2 regions of the Sporosarcina sp. Y1004 genome follow, and region 2 is predicted to be linked to the other one. Evidence: riboswitches for the same ligand, from Rfam matches in the RefSeq annotation. Region 2 holds a riboswitch; the other holds the start of a gene.

Region 1 (4,182 bases), on a different contig from region 2:
ACACTATGAATGCAGTAGAACAAATTCAACAAGAAGTGAAAAATGCATTGCGTCAAGCAGTAATTGACGCAGGTCTGGCGGAAGAAACAGCGATACCGGACATTATGCTTGAAACACCGAATAACAAAGACAATGGCGATTACGCAACCAACATTGCGATGCAACTGACAAAATTGGCGAAAAAGCCACCACGTGTAATTGCAGAAGCGATTCTTGAAAAGTTAAATACAGAAGACACTGCCATCAAATCGATTGAAATTGCAGGACCAGGCTTTATTAATATCAAATTAAAAACGGATTACTTAGGCGGCATCGTCAAGACCGTTCTTGAACAAGGCGAAAACTATGGCCGTTCAAATTTCGGCAATAAACAAAAAGTCCAAGTCGAATTCGTTTCTGCCAATCCAACAGGTGACCTTCACCTTGGTCATGCACGCGGAGCTTCCCTTGGCGATTCTCTATCCAACGTTCTCGATTTTGCAGGCTACGATGTAGCGCGTGAATACTACATTAACGACGCGGGTAATCAAGTGCACAACTTGGCGAAATCTGTAGAAACACGTTATTTCCAAGCGCTTGGTTTGGATAAAGAAATGCCGGAAGACGGCTACCAAGGTCCGGATATAATTAATATCGGGAAAATGCTAGCAACTGAATTTGGCGATAAATACGTCAACACGCCAGATGAAGACCGTTATGCATTCTTCCGCCAATACGGCCTTGCTCATGAATTAGAGAAGCTAAAGACGGACCTTGCCAACTTCCGTGTGTCGTTTGATGTGTGGTTCTCAGAAACGTCATTATATGAAAATGGCAAAATCGACGTTGCTCTCGATAAATTACGTGCCAATGGCCATGTCTTCGAAGAAGATGGCGCAACATGGTTCCGTTCAACAACTTTCGGTGATGACAAAGACCGTGTACTCATTAAAAACGATGGTACATACACATATTTGACACCGGATATCGCGTACCATGAAGACAAATTGTTCCGTGGATTTGATAAACTTATCAATATTTGGGGCGCAGATCACCACGGTTATATTCCGCGGATGAAAGCGGCAATCGAAGCACTTGGCTACGGTGACGACACACTCGAAGTCGGCGTCGTACAAATGGTTCAATTGTATAAAGATGGCGAAAAATTCAAAATGAGCAAGCGTACAGGGAAAGCCGTTACGTTGCGTGAATTGGTTGAAGAAGTTGGCTTGGACGCGGTCCGGTACTTCTTTGCAATGCGTTCGGGCGACTCCCAAATGGACTTCGATCTCGACCTTGCCATTTCCCAGTCCAATGAAAACCCTGTGTACTACGCACAATATGCGCATGCACGGATTTCATCGATTTTACGTCAGGCTGAAGAAAATGGAATGTCTGCTTCTGTTGAGCATGTTTCTTTATTGCAAGCTGAAAAAGAATTGGAATTGCTGAAGAAAATTGGGGACTTCCCGCAAGTTATCAGTGACGCGGCAAGAATCCGTTCACCACACCGTGTTGCTACGTTCATCCAGGAACTAGCCGCGACTTTCCATAGTTTCTACAATGCAGAAAAAGTGTTGGATCCGGATAATCGTGAATTATCGGAAGCCCGTCTAGCGCTAATCACAGTCACACGCACAACGATTGCTAACGCACTGAAACTGATTGGTGTTTCTGCACCGGAAAAAATGTAATAAACAAAAGCGCAGGGCGCCGTCCAGACGTTCCTTAACTTTCAATATGACCGCCACACCAAAGAAGTTTGCCTCTTTGGTGTGGCGGTTTTTGTAATGGACAAAAACCCCCTGAGTTGCCCGAATATCGACAAGTTATGCTACCGACAGGCAAAAAAATGTAGTATACTGAATTTTGAACAAAAAATACATACCAAACATAAAGGTGCCCCGTTTAAAAGACGGGGTTAAAAGGGAAGCCGGTTCAATGCCGGCGCGGTCCCGCCACTGTAAGTGTGAGCAAGTCGCATTGAGTCACTGGAAACAATCCGGGAAGACGCGACAAGCCTTGAACACGAGCCAGGAGACCTGCCTTTATGGATCACACGTACCCTACGAGGATAGGATTGGTGGAAATCGGCGTCTCCGTGCGTCCAGATTTTTACTCAACTTATTCCTCCGTAGCAATTGCGGGGGATTTTTATTTGGCAAAAAACAGGAGGAAAACAACATGAAGAAGATTTGGCAATTGGGATTGACGGCTGTCTTTGCAGTATTCCTGCTCGCAGCATGCGGAGGGACTGCTACAGAAGATAAGCCGAAAGTGGACGAAACACCAAACGCAGAAGAGGTCAAAGCTGATTTCCCAATGACACTAACGGACGCGGTCGGCAATGAAATTACGTTAGAAAAAGCACCAGCAACAATTGTTTCGATGATGCCAAGCAATACAGAAATATTATTTGGACTTGGTCTTGCTGATGAAATCGTCGGCGTCAACGACTACGATGATTATCCCGAAGAAGCACTTGAAAAAGAGAAAATCGGCGGCCAGGAATTTAACGTCGAAAAAATCGTTTCGATGCAACCTGAAATCGTTTTTGCACATGAATCAGGACTTGGAATGGGCAAGGAAGGACTGCAACAAATCCGTGATGCAGGAATCACTGTCTTTGTTGTGAAAAACGCATTAAACTTTGATGAAACTTATACGACGATTGAAACAATCGGTAAAGCGACTGGTAAAACAGTGGAAGCAGAAAAAATCGTTACAGACATGAAAGCGAAAGTCGAAGAAGTGGTAGCGAAAACTGCAAAAGTTGAGAATAAAAAGACCGTTTTCGTTGAAACATCACCAGCTCCGGAAATTTACACACCAGGTAAAAATACATTCATGGATCAAATGCTTGAAATGATTGGCGCGGAAAATATCGCGGCCGATCAAGAAGGTTGGTTCATGATAGATTCGGAAGAAATCGTCAACCGCAATCCAGATGTGATTATTGTGTTATATGACTACATCGAAACGGCCGTCGCAGATGTTTATGCACGACCAGGTTTTGATTCTATTACGGCTATCAAAGAAGAAGCAGTGGTACAGGTTAAAGAAAATATCACAAGCCGTACAGGTCCACGTCTAGCGGACGGACTAGAAGAAATAGCGAAAGCCATCTATCCAGAGGCTTTCAGTGAGTAAGTCAAGCGTTGCCTACATCGTTTCTGCCGTCGCACTTGTTGTGGCGGTATGGCTCGGTGTTTCGATCGGATCTGTGCAAATACCGATTAGTACGTTATGGAATGCTGGGGCGGATGCAACAGCTTCAAACATATTGTGGAAGATTCGCATGCCGCGTGTCGTACTCGCTGGACTTGTTGGTGCGTCGCTCGCAATTTCAGGAGCTGCTTTTCAGGGTCTGCTGAAAAATCCGCTCGCTGATCCATATACCCTCGGAGTGTCATCCGGCGCCTCGGTCGGTGCTGTGATGACACTCTTTTTTGGTATTTCTATTCCGTTTCTAGGCACTTATACGCTTCCTATATTCAGTATGGTCGGTGCTGCACTGACGATGTTCCTTGTGCTCGGATTCGCACGTCTCGTGGACCGTGCAATGAGGATGGAAACAATTATTTTAACTGGAATTATTTTTGGTTCATTCCTCGGTTCTGTCTTGTCATTGATGATTGCGCTTACTGGAGAAGAGTTGCGGCAAATTATTGGTTGGCTTCTCGGCAGTGTATCGATGCGGGGCTGGAATTACATAACGATGATATTGCCGTTTGTTGTCATCGGGTCCTTCATGTTGTGGCTGAACCGCCGCGAATTAAATGCGATGCTATTCGGGGAAGAACGGGCACATTACTTAGGCGTCAATGTGAAACGACGTAAATTCAGCATTTTAATCGGGGGATCTATCCTTACCGGTTCTGCAGTCGCGGTGTCAGGTACGATTGGATTTGTTGGGCTCGTTGTTCCGCATATGACAAGATTATTATGGGGCTCGGATCACCGCCACCTACTGCCGTTATCATTCATGAATGGTGCGACATTGCTTATCATTTGTGATCTGATTGCACGGACAATTATTGCGCCGACGGAACTTCCGGTTGGTGTAATTACTGCCTTTATCGGTGCGCCGGTTTTCGCATTCATCTTTTATAAACAACGAAGGGCAGGAGGAATGTGACATGTTAAACGTCGAAAATCTTTCCGGCGGTTACGGCAAAGAACCAATCGTGCAATCGGTGACGT
Region 2 (4,182 bases):
ATTCAATTACTTTTTTCTCTTGTACACCGCGCGGACTTTGCTCGATTTTGAGGGGGTTAAATGTAGATCCATAAAATCGTGCCAACTTTACTGCCGCATGGCAAAATAGTGCATCGCCGCCGAATTGGGTATCACCCGTTCCAAAGACATAGACATTATCGGGTTTATACCCCACGTCAGCTACAAAGTCTTTTACTTCGTTAGGCGTTGCGCCCTGTTCCCACGTGAATGATCCGAGCAGCATCGCATCAAAATCACTGGGGTTCGGAATGACTCCCCCACCGATTCGATGCATTGTCACTTCGAGATTTTCAGTGGCCAGCGTTTCCTGGATTAATTCGGCGACTTCCTGTGTATTCCCGCTCCACGTAGCGTAAACGATTAAGAATGACACCATTCACACTCTTCGATATCCGTCGCTGTTGAACGCGTATAATACGTTGTTTTCATGCCAGACTTCCAAGCCTGTAAATGAAGTTCGAGAAGAACAGACGCACGGATTGTATTTGGGACATAGATGTTGAAAGAAATTGCTTGGTCAATATGACGCTGTCTTGCGGCGTTTTGTTTGATTGACCAGCGCTGATCAACGATATACGCGGAGCGGCGGTACACATCGTACGTATTGTGGTTAAGGTCAGGTGCTACAACTGGCAGCTTATAATCTTTCTTTTCCTCATGATAAAACGGTTTGAATACGGGATCGATTGAAGCAGTTGATCCGGCAATGATGGACGTCGAGCTATTTGGTGCAATTGCCATCAAGTAACCATTTCGCATACCATTTGTTGCAACATCAATGCGGAGTTCGCGCCATTCCCTCGTATCGTATTTCTTATTTTCGAAATAGACTCCTGACTGCCAGTCCGACCCCTCATATAACGGGTAGGATCCCTTTTCTGTAGCCAGTTCCATCGAAGCTTTTATCGTCAAAAAGGCGATTTTCTCATATAGTTTATCTGCGTAATCCACAGCTTCGTTTGATTCCCATTGAATGTTTTGCAAGGCAAGTAAATGATGCCAGCCAAATGTACCGAGACCGATTCCACGGTAACGCGCGTTCGTTCGCTGCGCTTGGACAACTGGTATTTTGTTAAGATCGATGACGTTATCAAGCATGCGCACTTGGATTGTAATGAGTCTTTCCAAAACGCTCGCCGGAACCGCTCGTCCAAGGTTGATGGACGATAAGTTACATACGACGAAATCGCCCGGTTTGGAACGCGTAACAACGATATCGTCTTCGAGCGTGACAGACTCAAATTGAGTTGGGCTCATATTTTGAGTAATCTCTGTACAAAGATTCGATGAATAAATCATGCCTTCATGCTTGTTCGCATTCGCGCGGTTTACTTCATCGCGGTAAAACATGTACGGCGTTCCTGTTTCCAATTGACTGCGCATAATTCGTTTCATAAGATCGATGGCCGGTACGATTTCTCGACTCAGTTCAGGATGATTGACGCACTCTTCGTATTTCTCACGGAATGAGCCTGTACCTCTTTTTTCGTCGTAGAAGTCCTCAAGGGAATACCCCATGATTGTTCGAACTTCATGCGGATCGAACAGATGCCACTCTCCCCGCGCATCGACTTGTTCCATATAGATATCAGGGAGACAGACACCCGTGAAAATATCATGCGCACGCAACCGTTCATCCCCATTATTTAGTTTAAGATCTAGGAACGTGAAGATGTCTTTGTGCCAAACATCGAGATAGACAGCGATAGCACCTTGCCGTTGACCCAATTGATCTACGCTAACGGCTGTGTTGTTCAACTGTTTAATCCATGGAAGTACACCGCTCGAAGCACCTTTAAATCCGCGGATAGAAGAACCACGACTCCGAACCTTCCCCATATATACACCGATGCCACCGCCATATTTAGACAAGTTAGCAATGTCCGTATTACTTTCGTAGATACCTTGCAAAGAATCATCGACTGAATCGATGAAACAACTCGATAATTGACCATGTGGTTTACCGGCATTCGACAATGTCGGTGTGGCAACTGTCATATACAAATTGCTCATAGCCCAATACGATTCAGCAACTTTTTCGAGCCGGTTCTCCATCTCATCCTGCATCAGTGTCATCGCAATAATAAGCCAACGCTCCTGGGGAAGTTCAACTGATTGTTTATTAAAATCAACAGCCGCATATCGGTCCATAAGCGTTTTTAATCCGATATATGTAAATAATTTATCCCGTTCCGGTTCAATGAGATTACCCAGAATGATGAGATCTTCTTTTGAATATTTCTGCGTTAACGTAGAAGTATATAACCCTTTATCGACAAGCCGGGCAACATGTCCTGCAAAGTCTGTGTAGACCTTTGCCCCCCGTTGCAGTTCCTGACGGTTGTAGACATCACGCAGATGAATTCGTGCAGCTACGAACGTCCAATACGACGATGCCTCGTCCATATTGCTAAGTGATTCTAACGTCATTGCCTTGGCCCATTCTGATGCAGCCCCCTCAGGGTATTTCAGGTACCATCGCTCACTTGCGATAAGCAATGGCCATAATTCCTCTCTTCCAAACTCATTTTGTAACTCATCAAGTAGCCTGTCCATATCGGTTCTCATCACTTTAGTTGTCATCATTATTGTCTCCTTTCATGATTGTATAGACACAAAAAAACGATAGCTCCACCTTTTCGGTAGAGCCATCGCTCATGGGTTTTTTATAGGAAACAGAATGGGACCACACGCTACTAATCTCCGAGTATAGAAGGTAGACGGTAGACGGACGGTATCCCGTTCGCTTCCACCTCTCAACCCCCGAAGAAAGTGTCGCTTGACGATGGAAGGCAGGTCTCCTGGCTCACGCTTCACTCTTCCTGCCCAGCCTTCCCATGAAATTTCTCCACAGTGGCTCTTTCGGCGGTCGTCTGCGCTTACAGTTGCGGGGACAGCTCCGGATTTTCCGGATTCCCTTTTAAACCGATATCGGTACCATTCCATCGTTAAATACTATATGTAGTGTCTCGAACTCTTATTACACCCTAACATGTTGTGTTTTGAAATTCAATAGGCAATAAGCAGTTTGATGATTTGCGCCTGTCATTATATTAATGAGCACATCCGCCAATTTAATTGCTGCGGGATCGCATCTGATCGGTATCGGCTTGCTTGAAAGCACGTCGAGCCAATCCATTTCCTACATCCAATGGTTCTTATGGGGAGTGCCTTTTGCAGGGCAAAGTGCTTGTTGATACAGGTGCAGTCGTATTTATCTCAGGTTTGTTACTATTCAGTGAAACAATCGGAGTCAATCCGGTTACAGTGTTTCCCTAAGTTTGATTGGTATGAATTACTATGTCACATTTCCCGTCAGTTCGAAAGCACTCCTTCTTTTCTTTGAGGACGGGGATGGTTTTGTGAGATGAGATCACCAAAGGCAATTCGATAAAATCAAAAAAACACCAGACCCTTTTGGAAATCTGGTGTTTTCATCATGAGGAGCCACTTTAATAAGGATTTTTCTTTCTCCGTTTTTTCGGTCTTTGCTTATGATTCTTGTCTGTCGGCTTATCCTCTTCCGGCTTCTTGATATCAACTTCCGATCCAAATTCAGTCTGCATATTACCTTTTTGGTAAGAAATATCATTTTTTTCAGGAGCCACTTTGTCATCAGTGAGAACCTGATTTTGTAAATATTTATGAAATACAAATTCCCCCGCAGCAATAATAATCGCGGATAGTAAAGCCGCCATGCCTAATTGGATGGGCTGTTCGTAAAAATAGATACCCACCAACCAGATCATAACGAGCGCCAAAATAAAATCGGCTATTGTGGCACCTATATTTTTAATACGGGGCAATATAAACATGTCTCCGAGAAATGAAACACCTGTCACTAAAACACTTGTGAGCATAATATCTCCAAATGAAACACCATAAAGCCCCAAAACAATCCATAACACAACTGTAATCATTATAAATTTAATTATCAGTGCTGTAATCGTTTTCACCAGTTACGTACCTCCAATCTGAATTGAATTATTCCAATACTTATAGGCTATTTCTAAGGTAAGCTAGGTTGAGTCACTAAAGATTTTTATCAACATATTTTCCATAGTCAGGTATCGCGATACGGTCAAACTCTTCTACAAGCTTCCGTAAATTGTCCGCCAACAAGTCGCCAGCCATCGGTAACCCATGTCCCGTTACTGCAAC

The links. Region 2 has a riboswitch for cobalamin ahead of AC25Y6_RS08260 (ribonucleoside-diphosphate reductase subunit alpha). Riboswitches for the same ligand answer to the same signal wherever they lie in the genome.
Region 1: another riboswitch for cobalamin. It lies ahead of AC25Y6_RS15220 (ABC transporter substrate-binding protein); the one in region 2 lies ahead of AC25Y6_RS08260 (ribonucleoside-diphosphate reductase subunit alpha).

What each region holds. Positions count from the first base shown of each region.
Region 1 covers NZ_JBYHFQ010000025.1:30,207-34,388, reverse strand. Annotated here, with positions in the region: gene AC25Y6_RS15230 (YwiB family protein) at 1-9, shown strand, start outside; gene argS (arginine--tRNA ligase) at 6-1,673, shown strand; cobalamin riboswitch at 1,860-2,043, shown strand; gene AC25Y6_RS15220 (ABC transporter substrate-binding protein) at 2,164-3,129, shown strand; gene AC25Y6_RS15215 (FecCD family ABC transporter permease) at 3,122-4,117, shown strand; gene AC25Y6_RS15210 (heme ABC transporter ATP-binding protein) at 4,119-4,182, shown strand, end outside.
Region 2 covers NZ_JBYHFQ010000008.1:131,837-136,018, reverse strand. Annotated here, with positions in the region: gene AC25Y6_RS08265 (flavodoxin) at 1-397, opposite strand, end outside; gene AC25Y6_RS08270 (ribonucleotide-diphosphate reductase subunit beta) at 1-2, opposite strand, end outside; gene AC25Y6_RS08260 (ribonucleoside-diphosphate reductase subunit alpha) at 382-2,604, opposite strand; cobalamin riboswitch at 2,796-2,979, opposite strand; gene AC25Y6_RS08255 (hypothetical protein) at 3,136-3,300, shown strand; gene AC25Y6_RS08250 (YndM family protein) at 3,474-3,977, opposite strand; gene AC25Y6_RS08245 (MBL fold metallo-hydrolase) at 4,054-4,182, opposite strand, start outside.